3 regions of the Pseudomonas sp. SWRI18 genome follow, and region 1 is predicted to be linked to each of the others. Evidence: predicted binding sites of a transcription regulator. Region 1 holds the regulator's gene; each other region holds the start of a gene.
The links. Region 1 encodes FliA, which starts transcription of late flagellar genes. Its sites were predicted from a motif close to CTAAAGTTTNNNNNNNNNNNGCCGNTAA; they were not measured.
Positions count from the first base shown of each region.

Region 1 (5,539 bases):
GCCTGCAAGCCAGCGACCCGGCATTGCGCATGCAGCTGGAAAGCCTGGCCGGGCGTGGCATCAAGTCGAAAAATTACCTGGTGCTTGCAACCACCAGCCAGAAACAGGTTCTTACCGCTGCGTACCATAGCTACAAGCGCTGCGGCCTGGCCGGTTGTATCCTCACCAAGCTCGATGAAACCGCGAGCCTGGGCGAGGTGCTGAGCCTGGCCATCAGTCATGAATTGCCGGTCGCCTACCTGACCGACGGCCCGCGGATCCCGGATGATCTGCATCTGCCGCGCCGTCATCAATTGGTCAGCCGTGCAGTCAGCGTGCAAATGCAAGAAGAGCCTAGCGAGGAAGCGATGGCCGATATGTTCGCCGACCTTTACCACAACCCGGCAAAACGGGTGGGATAGGTCAGGATGAACACCATGAAATGTATCTACATCGATGGTCTGCAAGCGATTCACGCGGCCAAGCCATGTAGCCTGCGTCTAAGCAAGACAAGGTAAAGAAATAAAATGGGCAGCATGCATCCCGTACAGGTGATCGCGGTGACCGGCGGCAAAGGTGGCGTCGGGAAAACTAACGTGTCAGTGAATTTGTCCCTGGCCCTGGCAGAGCTTGGCCGCCGCGTCATGCTGCTGGATGCTGACCTGGGGCTGGCGAACGTCGACGTTCTGCTGGGGCTGACGCCCAAGCACACCCTCGCCGATGTGATCGAGGGCCGCTGCGAGCTGCGCGATGTGCTGTTGCAGGGCCCCGGTGGCATCCGCATCGTGCCGGCCGCCTCCGGTACCCAGAGCATGGTGCACCTGAGCCCGGCGCAGCATGCCGGCCTGATCCAGGCCTTCAGCGACATAGGCGACAACCTCGACGTGCTGGTGATCGACACCGCCGCCGGGATCGGCGAGTCCGTGGTCAGCTTTGTGCGCGCCGCGCAGGAAGTGCTGCTGGTGGTCTGCGATGAACCCACCTCGATCACCGACGCCTACGCCCTGATCAAACTGCTTAATCGCGACTACGGCATGAACCGCTTCCGCGTCCTGGCCAACATGGCCCAGAGCCCGCAGGAAGGGCGCAACCTGTTCGCCAAGTTGACCAAGGTCACGGATCGCTTTCTCGATGTCGCCTTACAATACGTTGGCGCAGTTCCCTACGACGAGTGTGTGCGCAAGGCTGTGCAAAAGCAGCGTGCGGTCTACGAAGCGTTCCCTCGTTCCAAATGCGCATTGGCGTTCAAGGCTATTGCCCAGAAGGTCGATACCTGGCCGTTGCCCGCCAATCCGCGGGGGCATCTGGAGTTTTTCGTCGAGCGATTGGTGCATCAGACGAGCGCAGGACCGGTGCTATGACAGCGAACGGCTACAACGCCTATAAGAAATCCGCCCGTGACAGCCAGGGCGAGTTGATCGAGCGCTACGCGCCGTTGGTCAAGCGCATTGCCTACCACCTGTTGGCACGCCTGCCCGCGAGCGTCCAGGTCGAAGACTTGATCCAGGCCGGCATGATCGGCCTGCTCGAAGTGTCGACCAAATATGACGCGAGCAAGGGTGCCAGTTTCGAGACGTATGCGGGGATCCGTATCCGTGGCGCGATGCTCGACGAGGTGCGCAAGGGTGATTGGGCGCCGCGTTCGGTGCACCGCAATACGCGCATGGTCAGTGACGCAATTCGCGCAATTGAAGCAAAAACCGGTCGCGACGCTAAAGATCACGAAGTTGCGGCCGAACTCCAATTGAGTCTCGACGATTATTACGGGATTTTGAACGATACCTTGGGCAGCCGCCTGTTCAGTTTCGACGACCTGTTGCAGGACGGCGAACACGAAGGGCTGCATGAGGACGGCGCGAGCGCTCATATGGAGCCATCGCGCGACCTGGAGGATGAACGCTTCCAGGGGGCGTTGGCGGACGCGATTGCCAATTTGCCGGAGCGTGAGCGGCTGGTGTTGGCGCTGTACTACGACGAAGAGCTGAACCTCAAGGAAATCGGTGAGGTCCTGGGGGTCAGCGAATCGCGGGTCAGCCAGTTGCATAGCCAGTGCGCAGCCCGCTTGCGGGGGCGTTTGGGAGAGTGGCGAGCGCGCTGACAGGCAGTGTGGGGGGCACTGCAGACGATACCGCGAGGGCGCCAAGCCTTTGCGGGTTCGGCCCGTGGTGCCCCCGGCAGTCCTTTTTGTGTAATGCCTGTTGATTGAAATGGCGCGTCCAGGTGCTGGGCGCGTTTAAGACTGCTTGGAGGTCGAATTGGACAAGAACATGAAAATCCTCATCGTTGATGACTTCTCAACGATGCGGCGGATCATAAAAAACCTGTTGCGTGACCTTGGGTTCACTAACACGGTCGAGGCGGACGACGGCATTACCGCGATTCCGATCCTCAACAGCGGGAGCATCGACTTTCTGGTAACGGACTGGAACATGCCTGGCATGACCGGTATCGACTTGCTGCGCCACGTGCGTGCCGACGAAAAACTGCGCAGCCTTCCCGTGTTGATGGTGACCGCCGAAGCCAAGCGTGAGCAGATCATCGAAGCCGCCCAAGCCGGGGTAAACGGTTACGTGGTCAAGCCATTCACTGCATTGGCCTTGAAAGAGAAGATCGAAAAAATCTTCGAACGCATCCACGGCTAATGCCATCGCGGGGGAGCTATGGAGCATAAAGAAACGTCACAGGGCGACTTTGAGTCGACCCTGAAAAAGCATGCTCACCAGTTGGTCGAAAGCCTTGAAAAAGGCCAGTTCGGCGACGCGGTGCAGTTAATCCATGAGCTCAACCAGACCCGTGACCGCGGCCTGTACCAGGAAGTGGGCAAGCTCACGCGCGAGCTGCACAGTGCGATCGTCAATTTCCAGATTGACCCGCACATGCCCCAGGCCGAAGAAATCTCGCAGATCACCGATGCCACCGAACGCCTGTCCTATGTGGTCAGGCTGACCGAGGCGGCGGCCAACCGCACCATGGACCTGGTGGAAAACGCCACGCCTTTGGTCAATGGCATGGCCACCGAAGCCCAGGCGCTCAGCGTTGACTGGGGCCGTTTCATGCGCCGTGAAGTCGGGGCTGAAGAGTTCCGTGAATTGGCGCGTCGGGTCGAAGGGTTCTTGTCACGCAGCGAGCAGGAAAACCGCACGGTTTCCAGCAACCTCAACGACATTCTGCTCGCCCAGGATTACCAGGACCTTACCGGCCAGGTGATCAAGCGTGTGACCCAATTGGTCACCGAAGTGGAAAGCAACTTGCTCAAATTAGTGCTGATGGCAGGCCAGGTAGACCGCTTTGCAGGCATCGAACATGACCGCGAAGCGATCCTCTCGGAAAAAGATCCACAAAAACATCTCGCCAAGGGTGAAGGTCCGCAGATTCATGCCGATAAACGTGAAGACGTTGTATCGGGTCAAGATGATGTCGATGACCTGTTATCCAGTTTAGGCTTCTAAGGAGCACACCCATGAGCTTCGGCGCCGATGAAGAAATCCTTCAGGATTTCCTTGTAGAGGCCGGCGAAATTTTAGAGCAACTGTCCGAGCAACTGGTCGAGCTGGAAAGCCGACCGGATGATGCGAACCTGCTCAATGCAATTTTTCGCGGTTTTCACACTGTAAAAGGGGGCGCCGGCTTCCTCCAGCTCCATGAGCTGGTGGAGTGCTGCCACATCGCCGAGAACGTGTTCGACATCCTGCGCAAGGGTGAGCGTCAGGTTGACTCGGAATTGATGGACGTGATTCTCGAAGCACTGGACGCGGTCAATGGCATGTTCAGCCAAGTGCGTGAACGTGCACCGGTTACCGCCGCCACCCCGGAACTGCTGGCCGCCCTGGCGCGCTATGCAGAGCCTGCCGACCTGTCCGCCGCCCCGGTGGCTGAGGCTGCACCGGAGCCTGTGGCGCAAGCCGAGCCGGATGTGACCGACAGCGAGTTTGAGCAACTGCTCAACTCCCTCAGCGCGGTGAAGGCCGAGGCCGAAGCACCGGCCGCCGTTGCGCCGCCGGCGGCACCGACCAGCGAAGACATCTCCGATGCAGAGTTCGAATCCCTGCTCGACCAGTTGCATGGCAAAGGCCAGTTCGCGGCCGACGCCGTGGCGCCTGCGGCTGCCGCAAGCACCGCTGTGGATGCGCCGGCCGCCAAAGCCAGCACCGACATCACCGATGACGAATTCGAAGCCTTGCTCGACCAACTGCATGGCAAGGGCACGTTCGCGGCCGACGCCTTGCCGAATGTCGCCGCCACGGCTGCTACTGCCGCAGCGCCTGCCGCCGTCAGTGCCGCGCCCGCCGGCGATGGCCTGATCTCGGACCACGAGTTCGAGTCGCTGCTGGACGAATTGCACGGCAAGGGCAAGTTCAGCGAAGTGGCCCCGGCCGCCACGGCTGCACCGGTTGCTGCCAAAGCGGCCGCCCCGGCACCGGTGGCCAAGCCAGCGCCAGCGCCAACCCCCGCCGTTGCACCTGCTCCGGCGCGTGCCGCCGCGGCGCCGGTGGCCGACAAGCCCGCCACTGAAGCCGAAACCACCGTGCGCGTTGATACCGCGCGCCTGGACGACATCATGAACATGGTCGGCGAGCTGGTACTGGTGCGTAACCGCCTGGTGCGACTGGGCCTGAGCAGCGGCGATGAAGCCATGCAAAAGGCCGTGTCGAACCTCGACGTGGTCACCGCCGACCTGCAGACCGCCGTGATGAAGACGCGGATGCAGCCGATCAAGAAAGTCTTCGGCCGCTTCCCGCGTCTGGTTCGCGACCTGGCGCGCCAGCTCAAGAAAGAGATCAACCTGGAACTGGTGGGTGAAGAAACCGACCTCGACAAAAACCTGGTCGAGGCCCTGGCCGACCCGCTGGTCCACTTGGTGCGCAACGCCGTCGACCACGGCGTGGAAACCCCGGAAGAACGTGAAGCCTCGGGCAAGTCCCGGGGCGGCAAGGTGATCCTGGCGGCGGAACAGGAAGGCGATCATATCCTGCTGTCGATCACCGATGACGGCAAAGGCATGGACCCGGCCATTCTGCGCAATATCGCGGTCAAGCGTGGCGTGATGGACAAGGATGCCGCCGACCGCCTGACCGACACCGAGTGCTACAACCTGATCTTCGCCCCGGGCTTCTCGACCAAGACCGAGATTTCCGACGTGTCGGGCCGTGGCGTGGGCATGGACGTGGTGAAGACCAAGATCAGCCAGCTCAACGGCTCGATCAATATCTACTCGACCAAGGGCCAGGGCTCGAAGATCGTCATCAAGGTGCCGTTGACCCTGGCGATCATGCCGACCCTGATGGTGATGCTGGGCAACCAGGCCTTCGCTTTCCCGCTGGTCAACGTCAACGAGATCTTCCACCTCGACCTGTCGCGCACCAACGTGGTGGACGGCCAGGAAGTGGTGATCGTACGCGACAAGGCATTGCCGCTGTTCTACCTCAAGCGCTGGCTGGTCGCCTCGGCTGCCCATGAAGAGCAGCGCGAAGGCCATGTGGTGATTCTCTCCGTGGGCACCCAGCGTATCGGCTTTGTCGTCGATCAACTGGTGGGGCAGGAAGAAGTGGTCATCAAGCCT
Region 1 covers NZ_JACCQQ010000030.1:3,294-8,832, forward strand. Annotated here, with positions in the region: gene flhF (flagellar biosynthesis protein FlhF) at 1-401, shown strand, start outside; gene fleN (flagellar synthesis regulator FleN) at 507-1,340, shown strand; gene fliA (RNA polymerase sigma factor FliA) at 1,337-2,077, shown strand; gene H0Z09_RS24750 (chemotaxis response regulator CheY) at 2,247-2,621, shown strand; gene H0Z09_RS24755 (protein phosphatase CheZ) at 2,640-3,428, shown strand; gene H0Z09_RS24760 (chemotaxis protein CheA) at 3,440-5,539, shown strand, end outside.

Region 2 (5,539 bases), on a different contig from region 1:
CCACAGCCTGGTCATGCTCGCCCAACTGGGGCAGCATCCGCAGGCCGTGCTCGATGAACTGGACCGTCGCTTCGGCTTGTCCGGGCATGCCGAGAAGGCTTCGCGCCCGCCCGCTTGAATAACTAAGACTAGAGGATTTGCAGCATGGGCATTTTTGACTGGAAACACTGGATCGTCATTCTGGTAGTGGTGGTATTGGTGTTCGGCACCAAGAAACTCAAGAACCTGGGCACCGATGTCGGCGAGTCGATCAAGGGCTTTCGCAAAGCCATGAATGACGACGAAAAGCCGGCTGACCCGGCCGCCAGCCCAGTGCCGCCCGCACAGCCGGTGCACCCGCAGGCCGCCCAGCCGATCACCGAGCGTCGTACCTTCGACGTGCAGGCTGAGAAAGTCGAAGAGCCGACCCGCAAAGACTCGTGAGCACTGACTAATGTTTGGTATCAGCTTCTCTGAACTGCTGCTCGTCGGCCTCGTGGCCTTGCTGGTATTGGGGCCGGAACGCCTGCCCGGTGCCGCGCGCACGGCCGGCCTGTGGATCGGGCGCCTGAAACGCAGTTTCAATGCAATCAAACAGGAAGTTGAACGGGAAATCGGCGCCGACGAAATTCGTCGGCAACTGCACAACGAACACATTTTGTCGTTGGAGCAGGAAGCACGGAAGATTCTGTCGCCCATGCAGGAGCCCGCCAAACCGGTCGAGCCCGTGGCCGAGCAAAGTATCGCCCCTGCGCCCGCCGACACGAAGCCCGCCGCACCCGCACCGACCGAGCCTGCGCCGACGCCCGTTGCGTCGCCCGCGCCCCATGACCCTACATTGCCGCCGCGAGCCCCATGAGCGCTGATAAACCGGAAAACGACCAGCATATGCCGCTGGTCTCGCACCTCACCGAGTTGCGTACCCGCCTGCTGCGTTGCGTAGCGGCCATCTTCATCATCTTTGCCGGGTTGTTCGCCTTTACCCAGCAGATCTACACCTTCGTCTCGACGCCGCTGCGCCAGTACCTGCCGGCGGGTGCGACGATGATCGCCACCGATGTGTCATCACCGTTCCTCACACCGCTGAAGCTGACCATGATGGTCTCGCTGTTCCTGGCGATCCCGGTGATCCTGCACCAGATCTGGGGCTTTATCGCGCCGGGCCTGTACAAGCATGAAAAGCGCATCGCGGTGCCATTGCTGGTGTCGAGCATTCTGCTGTTCTACACAGGCATGGCGTTCGCGTACTTCCTGGTGTTCCCGCTGATCTTCAAGTTCTTCGCCGCCGCCACCCCGGCCGGCGTGGAAATGATGACCGACATCACCAGCTACCTCGACTTCGTGATGACGCTGTTCTTCGCCTTTGGCGTGGCCTTTGAAATCCCGGTGGCCGTGGTGCTGCTGGTGTGGATCGGCGTGGTCAACGTGGCGTACCTGAAGAAGATCCGCCCGTACGTGATCATCGGCTGCTTCGTGGTCGGCATGATCCTCACGCCGCCGGACATCTTCTCCCAGACCCTGCTGGCCGTACCGATGTGGATGCTGTTCGAAATCGGCATCCTGTTCAGCAGCCTGATCAGCAAGCGTGGTGAACACCCGGATGACCAACCCGCCGACGACGACCAGCCGCCAGCGACCCAGCCGTGAACCTGCTGCTGCTTGAGGAGGCCGACTTTATCGCGGCCGACCGCGTGGTGCTGCGTGATCGGCGCCTGGTGCATATGCAGGAAGTACACCGCGCGGCCGTGGGTGACAGCCTGCGCGTCGGTCGTATCGGCGGGCTGATGGGCAATGCCCAACTGCTGCGCCTGGAGGCCGGCGAAGCCGAACTGCAAGTAGGCTTCGACCAGCCAGCGCCGGCCAAACTGCCGCTGACCCTGCTGCTGGCCCTGCCGCGTCCGAAAATGCTGCGCCGGGTGTTGCAGACGGTGGCCGCCATGGGCGTGCCCAAGGTGGTGCTGGTGAACAGCTATCGCGTCGAAAAGAGCTTCTGGCAAACCCCGTTCCTGGAGCCCGCGGCGATTCGCGAGCAATTGATCCTGGGCCTGGAACAGGCGCGGGATACGGTGCTGCCCGAGATCGTCATCGAAAAGCGCTTCAAACCGTTCGTCGAAGACCGCCTGCCGGCGCTGACCGAAGGCACCCTGGGGCTCATCGGTCATCCGGGCGATTACCCGGCCTGCCCACGCGGGCTGGACGAGCCGGTCACCCTGGCGATTGGCCCGGAAGGCGGTTGGATTCCCTACGAAGTGGACCTGCTGGCCAAGGCCGGCCTGCAACCGGTACAACTCGGCGCGCGCATCCTGCGGGTCGAAACCGCCGTCACCGCCCTGCTCGCCCGGCTGTTCTAACCCAATCTGAAAAACGCCCATCCCCCGTAGTGAGCGGGCTTGTCGAATCGTCGCACCGCCCGCGCTGGGTGGCGAAGCCGCCCCAAACCAGGCGACTTGGTTTTCTCTGGCACTCGGCGGTGTCTTTTTGAGGGCGGCTTCGCCACCCAGCGCGGGGCAAGCCCGCTCACTACAGGGATGTGTAGACTCTCGCAGGCAAGCCAGCTCCCACAGGGGAAGTATGTCGCTACAGAATTCCGCGCTGCTGCCGACAAGCTTTGAATAAGTCCAAGCCTTGTTCCAGGGGAGTTTGCAGCATGTATCGTTGGTTAGCCGAAAAGCTGGGGAATGTCAGCGTCAAAACCAAGCTGGGCGTAGGCTTTGGCCTGGTGTTGCTGCTCACGCTGATGATCACCTTCACCGGCTGGACCGGACTCTCCGGCGTGATCAGCCGCGGGGACAAGCTGGGTTATATCGCCAGCCTCAACGACCTGAGCAAGGACTTGCGCATCGTGCGCCTGGACTTCGAAATGCGCCGTGGCGAGCAAGGCCCGGCGGCGGTCAATGAGTACATCGGCAAGCTGGACAGCGGCCTGAAGACAGCGCGCACGCTGATTGAGCAGCCCGCCGATATTGCCTTGATCGATGACCAGTTGGCCGCAATCGACCAGTACAAGCGCGCGTTCGACGCCATGGTCCAGGCCGGGGCCAATCGAGAAAACGCTCGCAGCAAATTGGGCGATACCGCCGACAACGCGGTGCAAAAGGTCGGTGAAGTCGAAAAAGCCCTGCTGCAGGGCGACAGCGTCAGCCAGTTCAACAGCGTCGTCGAGTTGAGCAAACTGATCCAGCAAGCCCGGTTCCAGGTGCGCGGCTATACCTACAGCGGCAAGGTCGAGGCCGAACAACCCGCGCTGGACGCCATCGATAACGCCCTGAAAAAAATCACCGCTCTGAACGGCCAACTCCCTGAACAATATTCGACCAACCTGCAACAGGCCAGCGTGTCGCTGCAAGCCTATCGCGCGGCGGTCAGCCAATACCGCGACTCTCAGGTGGCCAACGCCGCCGCGCTGAAAATCATGAGCGCCCAAGGCGACCTGCTGCTGGACCGCAGTAACAAGCTGACCCTTTCGCAAACCATGGTGCGTGATTCGGATGCTGCGAACGCCAGGCAACTGTTGTTGCTGGCTGCGGTACTGGCGCTGATTTTCGGCCTGGTTGCCGCCTGGGTCATCACCCGGCAGATCATCGTCCCGCTGGCGCAGACGCTCAACGTGGCCGAGCGCGTCGCCTCGGGCGACCTGAGCCACAACCTGATCTCCGAGCGCCAGGACGAACTGGGCCAGTTGCAACGCGCCATGCAAAACATGACGGTCGGCCTGCGTGAGCTGATCGGCGGTATCAGCGAAGGCGTCACTCAGATCGCCAGCGCCGCCGAGCAATTGTCCGCCGTCACCGAGCAGACCAGCGCCGGGGTCAACAACCAGAAGATCGAGACCGACCAGGTCGCCACCGCCATGAACGAAATGGCCGCCACCGTGCAGGAAGTGGCGCGCAACGCCGAGGAGGCCTCCGAAGCCGCCGTGGCTGCCGACCAGCAGGCTCGGGAGGGCGACAAGGTGGTCGGCGAAGCCATCGCCCAGATCGAACGCCTGGCCACCGAAGTGGGCAACTCCACAGTTGCCATGGGCGACCTCAAGCGCGAAAGCGACAAGATCGGCAGCGTGCTCGACGTGATCAAGTCGGTGGCCCAGCAAACCAACCTGCTGGCCCTCAATGCCGCCATTGAAGCCGCGCGTGCCGGTGAAGCCGGGCGTGGCTTCGCCGTGGTGGCCGATGAAGTGCGCAGCCTGGCCCAGCGTACACAGAAGTCCACCGAGGAAATCGCAGAGCTGATCGTCGGCCTGCAAAACGGCACCCAGCAGGTCGCAACCATCATGGACAACAGCCGTGGCCTGACCGACAGCAGCGTCGAGCTGACCCGCCGTGCCGGCAGCGCCCTGGCGAACATCACCCGCACGGTCTCGACCATCCAGGCGATGAACTCGCAGATCGCCACCGCCGCCGAACAGCAAAGCGCGGTGGCCGAAGAGATCAACCGCAGCGTGCTGAACGTGCGCGATGTGTCGGAGCAAACCTCGGCGGCCAGTGAAGAAACCGCCGCCTCCAGCGCGGAGCTGGCGCGCCTGGGCATCTACCTGCAGACCCTGGTCGGGCGCTTCCGCATCTGAACATTCCTACGCGGCGGCCACTCTCGGCCGCCGCAACTTGTGAAAATTCCTACGTAGTTATCAGCCCGCCATCCCTCCGAATCGATTTAGCGTTAGTCGACACGCTTTTTCAGATCTGGAGGTTCCCCATGTTTCCTCGGCTGACCCGCTTGCTGGCCAATGCCAGCGTCCGCATCAAACTCACCCTGGGCTTCGGTCAGGTGCTGATCCTCAGTCTGGTCATTGCCGTGACCGGCTGGCAGGCCTTGAACCAGGTAATTTTTCGCTCAAGCAACCTGTCGGCCCTGGGCCAATTGACGGCGGTCGCGGAGGCTATGCGCGCCGACCGCATCGTTTACCGCACCCTCACCGACGCCGCCAGCCTGGGCAAGATGACCCGGCAGATCGAAACCATCGACCAGCATCTGGGTTATCTAGCCACCCACCTGAAAGACCCAGGCGACCTGCAGCGCATTCAAGCGGCGGAACGCCTTGTCGATGATTTCAAAGCGGCGCTCGTCGAGTTGCCGCCGTTGATCGAACAGCGCGACAGCATTCGCCCGCCACTCCATGCAACCGCACTGCAGGCCAGTGACACCCTCGCACAACTGGCCAGCGAATTGCCTGATCAGCAAGACCAGAAGGCGCTGGATGCCATCGAAAACCTGCGCCAAGCCATGGAGCAAGCCGAGGATAAGGCCCAAAGCCCTGCCTGGGGCGCCGATTCGTTGCAAGCCTATGCCGAAGCGGTCGGCAATGCCCTCGACGCCCTGGACGTCGCTCAGGCCGCCGTGACCAGCCTGCCCGCCGACTCAACCTTGCTAAAAACCGACCTGGCGAACTATCGCGCGCAGTTGATAACGCTCAAGGAAGCTCAACTCAACACCGAAACCGCGCAGAACCGGTTTGAACAGCAACTCAACCAACTGCTTGAACACAGCGAAACCGTGAGCCAGGGCCAGACCCTCAAGCGCGACAGGGAAGCCCACCAGACCCGGACCCTGCTTATCAGCGTCA
Region 2 covers NZ_JACCQQ010000002.1:291,606-297,144, reverse strand. Annotated here, with positions in the region: gene H0Z09_RS04000 (phosphoribosyl-ATP diphosphatase) at 1-118, shown strand, start outside; gene H0Z09_RS03995 (twin-arginine translocase TatA/TatE family subunit) at 145-423, shown strand; gene tatB (Sec-independent protein translocase protein TatB) at 434-838, shown strand; gene tatC (twin-arginine translocase subunit TatC) at 835-1,626, shown strand; gene H0Z09_RS03980 (16S rRNA (uracil(1498)-N(3))-methyltransferase) at 1,623-2,330, shown strand; gene H0Z09_RS03975 (methyl-accepting chemotaxis protein) at 2,627-4,543, shown strand; gene H0Z09_RS03970 (methyl-accepting chemotaxis protein) at 4,672-5,539, shown strand, end outside.
Region 2: H0Z09_RS03975 (methyl-accepting chemotaxis protein) is a predicted target of FliA. The motif match lies at 2,557-2,584, and genes of this name have one in related genera.

Region 3 (5,539 bases), on a different contig from region 1:
CTTGGGTGGGCAGGTAATGGTCGATGGCGTGGTTGAAGGCGGCGCGGTCTTTGGCGGGGTCGCGGGGTGGGTCGGGTAGGACTTTGTTCATGGTGTAACTCCTATTGAGCATGAGAGCTACCGCCAACGCTGCTAAACGAAGGTGGCAGCTGTACGCGGGTTAGCAGACCGGTCAATAGGAAAACCAGCGCACCCGAAGGTGCCCCACGCACAGCCACCATAAAAGTGGACGTGAACCGTGTGCCTATTGAAGCCAGGCTGCTAAACCCGATCGCTGAAACCCAGCGACGGAGCGAAGACTAGCCACCGATTCCAGCAGGCACAAGGCGGCAGGGATTGTCTAGGAAACGTCCTGCAATTAAAAGGGATGTGCCTTGCTGGCCCTTTACAAACCATGACCAAATGCCACTAACCCCGCCGATCCAACAGTGGAGTGCGGACAAGATGGGAGCTGGCTTGCCTGCGATAGCCCTGGGTATCTACACAACTTTCAAAGGCTGGCATATCCCCTTGTAGTGAGCGGGCTTGTCCCGCGCTGGGTGGCGAAGCCGCCCCAAACCAGGCGAATTGGGTTTGTCTGAAACTGCGCGGTGTATTTATTGGGGCCGCTTCGCCACCCAGCGCGGGACAAGCCCGCTCACTACAACAGTGTGTAGATACCTACTGGGTAAGTGTGGGTCGTAGACTTGATCTGCTGCGATTGCTTTCATATCGATAGCAACTAATCTGATAACTAAGCGCTCGGTTTAATTTGGCGCGCAATATCGTTAAGCGCAGAAGAATAACGGCTCCGGCCCGCAGCCCTGCTGCCTGGTAATTGAGTAGCTAGCTTTCTAGTTACTTGTCGTTGATTGTAAGTGCCACTGTATTTATATCAAGGACATAAATACAGTGATGGCCTTTTTAACTTAAATAATTCTTCACGTTGCGACAGCCAGGCTTCCATGTTAAACCTTGCCCCGCACGTTAAGGCCAACGCTGGCTTGCTCTTTTCAGCCAGCAGCAAGTTGCTGGCTGTTCATGTGTTATTCAATCTTCGCTTGTCACTTAAGCGTCAGTAAAAGGACATCATCATGAAACACGCGAATCACACACCCACTCGTTGGACTCGGGCCGATGCGCTGAAAGTTAATGAGAATGACCCGACGACCACGCAGCCGTTAGTGCGTCCTGACTTTCCTGTCATGAGTGACACGGTATTTATCTGGGACACTATGCCATTGCGTGAACTTGATGGCACCGTGGTATCCGTCAATGGCTGGTCGGTGATCTTCACACTCACCGCCGACCGCCGTCCGCACGATCCACGGTTCATCAACGCCGATGGCCGCTACGACATCAAGCGCGATTGGGAAGACCGCCATGGCCATGCGCGTATCTGCTACTGGTACTCGCGCACCGGCAAGGACTGGATTTTCGGCGGCCGTGTCATGGCCGAAGGGGTTTCGCCGACCACCCGTGAATGGGCCGGTACACCGATCCTGCTCAATAATGCCGGTGACATTGACCTGTATTACACCTGCGTCACCCCGGGGGCGACGATTGCCAAGGTGCGTGGCCGGGTGGTCACCTCCGACAGCGGTGTGGAGCTGCAAGGCTTTAGCCAGGTCAAATCGCTGTTCGACGCCGACGGCACCTATTACCAAACCGAAGCGCAGAACGCGACCTGGAACTTCCGCGATCCCAGCCCGTTTATCGACCCTGTGGATGGCAAGTTGTACATGGTGTTTGAAGGCAACGTCGCCGGCGAGCGCGGGACACATGAAGTGGGCCCCAATGAGCTGGGGCTGGTGCCGCCGGGGCACGAGGACGTGGGCGGGGCGCGCTATCAGGTCGGCTGCATCGGCATTGCCGTCGCCAAGGACCTCAACGGTGACGAATGGGAAATCCTGCCGCCGCTGGTGACCGCCGTCGGCGTGAACGACCAGACCGAGCGGCCGCACTATGTGTTCCAGGACGGCAAGTATTACCTGTTCACCATCAGTCATAAATTCACCTACGCCGACGGCGTGACGGGGCCGGACGGCGTCTATGGGTTTGTCGGCGATCATCTGTTCGGCCCTTACACACCCATGAACGCCTCCGGGTTGGTGCTCGGCAACCCGCCCTCGCAGCCATTCCAGACGTATTCGCACTGCGTGATGCCCAACGGCCTGGTGACGTCGTTTATCGACAGCGTGCCCACCCACGGCGATGACTACCGCATCGGCGGCACCGAAGCGCCCACCGTCAGGATTGTATTGAAGGGTGACCGCTCGTTTGTGCAGGAGGCTTATGACTACGGGTACATCCCCGCAATGCGTGATGTCGTGTTGAACCAGTAACCGTCTGGCGGCCATTTATCAGCAGATAAAATGCTGCAAATGTGGGAGGGGGCTTGCCCTCGATAGCGGTGGATCAGTCGACATTTACATTGACTGACCTACCGCCATCGGGAGCAAGCGCTCTCCCACTTTTTTTGACCGCGTTGATCAAGTCCCCGCCCACCGGGCCGATACAGCCACTAGCACCCCGAGCGTTCCCGAACTCGGAGGTGTACGCCTGGTCGTCCCAGGTCAACGAATAAAAATCATAAAGGGGTAGCCATGACCATATTGCAGCGCGTGATCGGCGGATTTGCGGTGTTGGTGCTGTTGCTGCTGATCATGGCCGGGATCAGCTATCAGAACACGCAGTCCATCGGCAGTCGCTTGGCCATCATCACCGGCAAGTCGGCGCCGTTGAGCCGGGCCGCCAGTGAGCTCTACGTGCACATCCTGCGCGCCAACCAGGCGTTGTTGGCCATTCAGATCAGCACCGACCCCAAGCAGATCGAGGACGGCAAACGGCCGTTTACCGAGAGCATCGCCCAGTTCACGCAGTTGCTCGACAGCACTGCTGCCTACACCGGCGAGCATGAGGCGCTGCGGGCGAACCTGGCGCAGCAGCGCCAACACGTCACTGCCTACGCGGAACAGGCGCAGGCCTTGATGACCTCCCACTTGCAGCATGTGCAGCAGTTGGCGCTGACACGCAAATTGCAAGGCTACAGCAGTGCGCAGGCGATGCAGCTGACCAGCTACCTGCGTGATTACATCGCGCATGCGCGCAGCGTCAACGAACCGCAACAGGTGGCCGCAGCAGAGAAACTGCTGCTGGAAGTCAACAAATCCTACGATGGTTTCGCGGCCCATACCGTCACGCCCGCCATCGATAAACTGCAGCGTGTGCTGAACCTGCAGGACGAAGTGATCAGCACCCGGGCCCAGGCGCTGACGGCGATTGACCCGCGAGTCGGGCGGATTGCCAGCGTCATGGTCAATCGCCTGCTGACGGACCTGACCGCCGCTGACGGCCTGTTCCAGGCCTATCAAGCCGAGGCGAAGCTCGCCGCGCAGGTGCAGCAGCAACGCAATGCGGTTGAGGCGGCACTCAAAACCACCCTCGACCGCATCGGCGAGTTCGGCAGCCAGTCCCTGGAGGTCGCCAACCAGGCCAGCCACTCGGCCAATGCCACCATCGGCACCAGCCGCAGCGTGCTGTTGATCGCCTGTGTGCTGGCGGTGCTGGCGGCCGTGGCGATTGGTACCTGGGTCGCCTTCAGCCTGCGACGCCCGCTGGCGGCGTTTCGCGAAGTCCTCAAGACGCTCACCGCCGGCGACATGCGGGTGAGTTTCGATGTCAGCCGCAAAGATGAATTCGGTGAGTTGGGCGGTTACCTGAACGAGCTGACCAAGGCGCTGCAAAAAACCTTTCGTGAATTGATCAGCTCGGCCGATGCCCTGGCCGTGACTGCTGGCAACAACGCCTTGAACAGCGAACAGACCACCCGTGTGGTGGACGAGCAGAAGGACCGCCTGCAATCGGCCGCCTCGGCCATGACGCAGATGGAAAGCACGGTCGAAGAAGTCGCCCGGCGTGCGCAGGACACCCGCCAGGCCGTGGACGACACCAGTGAGCTCACGCACAAGGTGCAGGAGCGCGTGGCCGAGACCATTGTCAATATCCGCCAGCAGGCCGACCAGGTGAACAAAGCCACGCAGGTGACCGATGAGCTGCAGAAGTACGGGCAGAACATTGAGGGCATTGTGGTTGCGATTCGCACCATTGCCGAGCAGACCAACCTGCTTGCCCTTAACGCAGCAATCGAAGCGGCGCGTGCCGGCGAGCAGGGGCGCGGTTTTGCGGTCGTGGCCGATGAAGTGCGTTCCCTGGCCAGCCGTACCCAGACCTCGACCAGCGAGATTCAGGACATGATCGGGCTCATGCAGCAAAAAATTCACTCGGTGGTGCACGTGATGAACGAAAGCCAGGCGCAGTCCAGCCAGTGCGTGTCCCTGGCCTCGGGCGCTGGTGATTTGCTGCTGTCGATGAGCGACGCGGTCGACAGCATTCGCGACATGAACATCCAGATTGCCGCCGCCACCGAGCAGCAGAGCGCCACGGTGCAGGAAACCAGTCGCATGGTCATCCAGATCAACGATTCGGCCCAGCAGACGGCAAGCGGTGCCGAGCAGTCCGCCATCAGCAGCCAAGCGCTGTCGAACATGGCCAAAGTGCAGCGTGAGCTGCTCCATCATTTCAGCGTTTGAGCCGCAGGAGTCAGAACATGAAAGCATGGTTAATGCTCGCCCTGGGTGCGACGCTGTTCATTCCGGGCCCGGCCCAGGCCGCCACGCCCTTGCTGGGTGTAGGCATGGCAAAATACGACGATAACTTCCAGACCCTGCTGCGTAACGGCGTGCAGCAACAGGCCGGCGTCATGAACGTCGACATCTTTATGGAGAATGGCAAGGACAGCGTCGATTTGCAGATGCGTCAATTGCGCAACCTGATCAATTCCAAGGTGGATGCGATCATCATCGCAATGGTGGACGGCAAAAGCGCGGCGCAGATGATGCAGCTGGCCTCGGACGCGAAGATTCCGCTGGTGTTCGTCAACCGTAATCCGAACCCGGAAAAGTGGCCGGCACAGACCGCGTTCGTCGGCTCCAACGAGCTGGAGTCGGGCACCTTGCAGATGGAAGAACTGGCGCGCCGCGCCGGTTACAAAGGCAACGTGGTGATTCTGGTGGGCGACCCGGCCAACGCGTCCTCGTTGATGCGCACCGAGGACGTGGAAAAGGTCGTGGCCAAATACCCGGACATGAAAGTCGTGCGGAAAAAAGTCGGCAACTGGGAGCGTAGCCAGGCCGCCACCATTGTCATGGATTGGGTCAAGCAGGGTGTCGATTTCTCGATCATCGCCGCCAACAACGACGAGATGGCGATTGGCGCGATCATGGGGCTGGAAAAGGCCGGCAAGCAGGCCAAGGACTATTGGGTCGGCGGCATCGACGGCACGCCGGACGGTTTGAAATTGATGGCCGAGGGCAAGATGGCCGTCAGCGTATTCCAGGACGCCGCGGGCCAGGCCAGCGGCGCCGTGGACACCGCGTTGCGCCTGGTGCGTGGCGAGGTGCTGGAGTCGACGGTGGTGTGGGTGCCATTCAAGTTGATCACACCGGAAAATCGCCAGCAGTTTGAATAGCGATAGGGCAGACCCACCACTGCGATCCAA
Region 3 covers NZ_JACCQQ010000007.1:149,110-154,648, forward strand. Annotated here, with positions in the region: gene H0Z09_RS10630 (hypothetical protein) at 1-91, opposite strand, end outside; gene H0Z09_RS10635 (glycoside hydrolase family 68 protein) at 1,074-2,324, shown strand; gene H0Z09_RS10640 (methyl-accepting chemotaxis protein) at 2,586-4,571, shown strand; gene H0Z09_RS10645 (substrate-binding domain-containing protein) at 4,589-5,509, shown strand.
Region 3: H0Z09_RS10640 (methyl-accepting chemotaxis protein) is a predicted target of FliA. The motif match lies at 2,471-2,498, and genes of this name have one in related genera.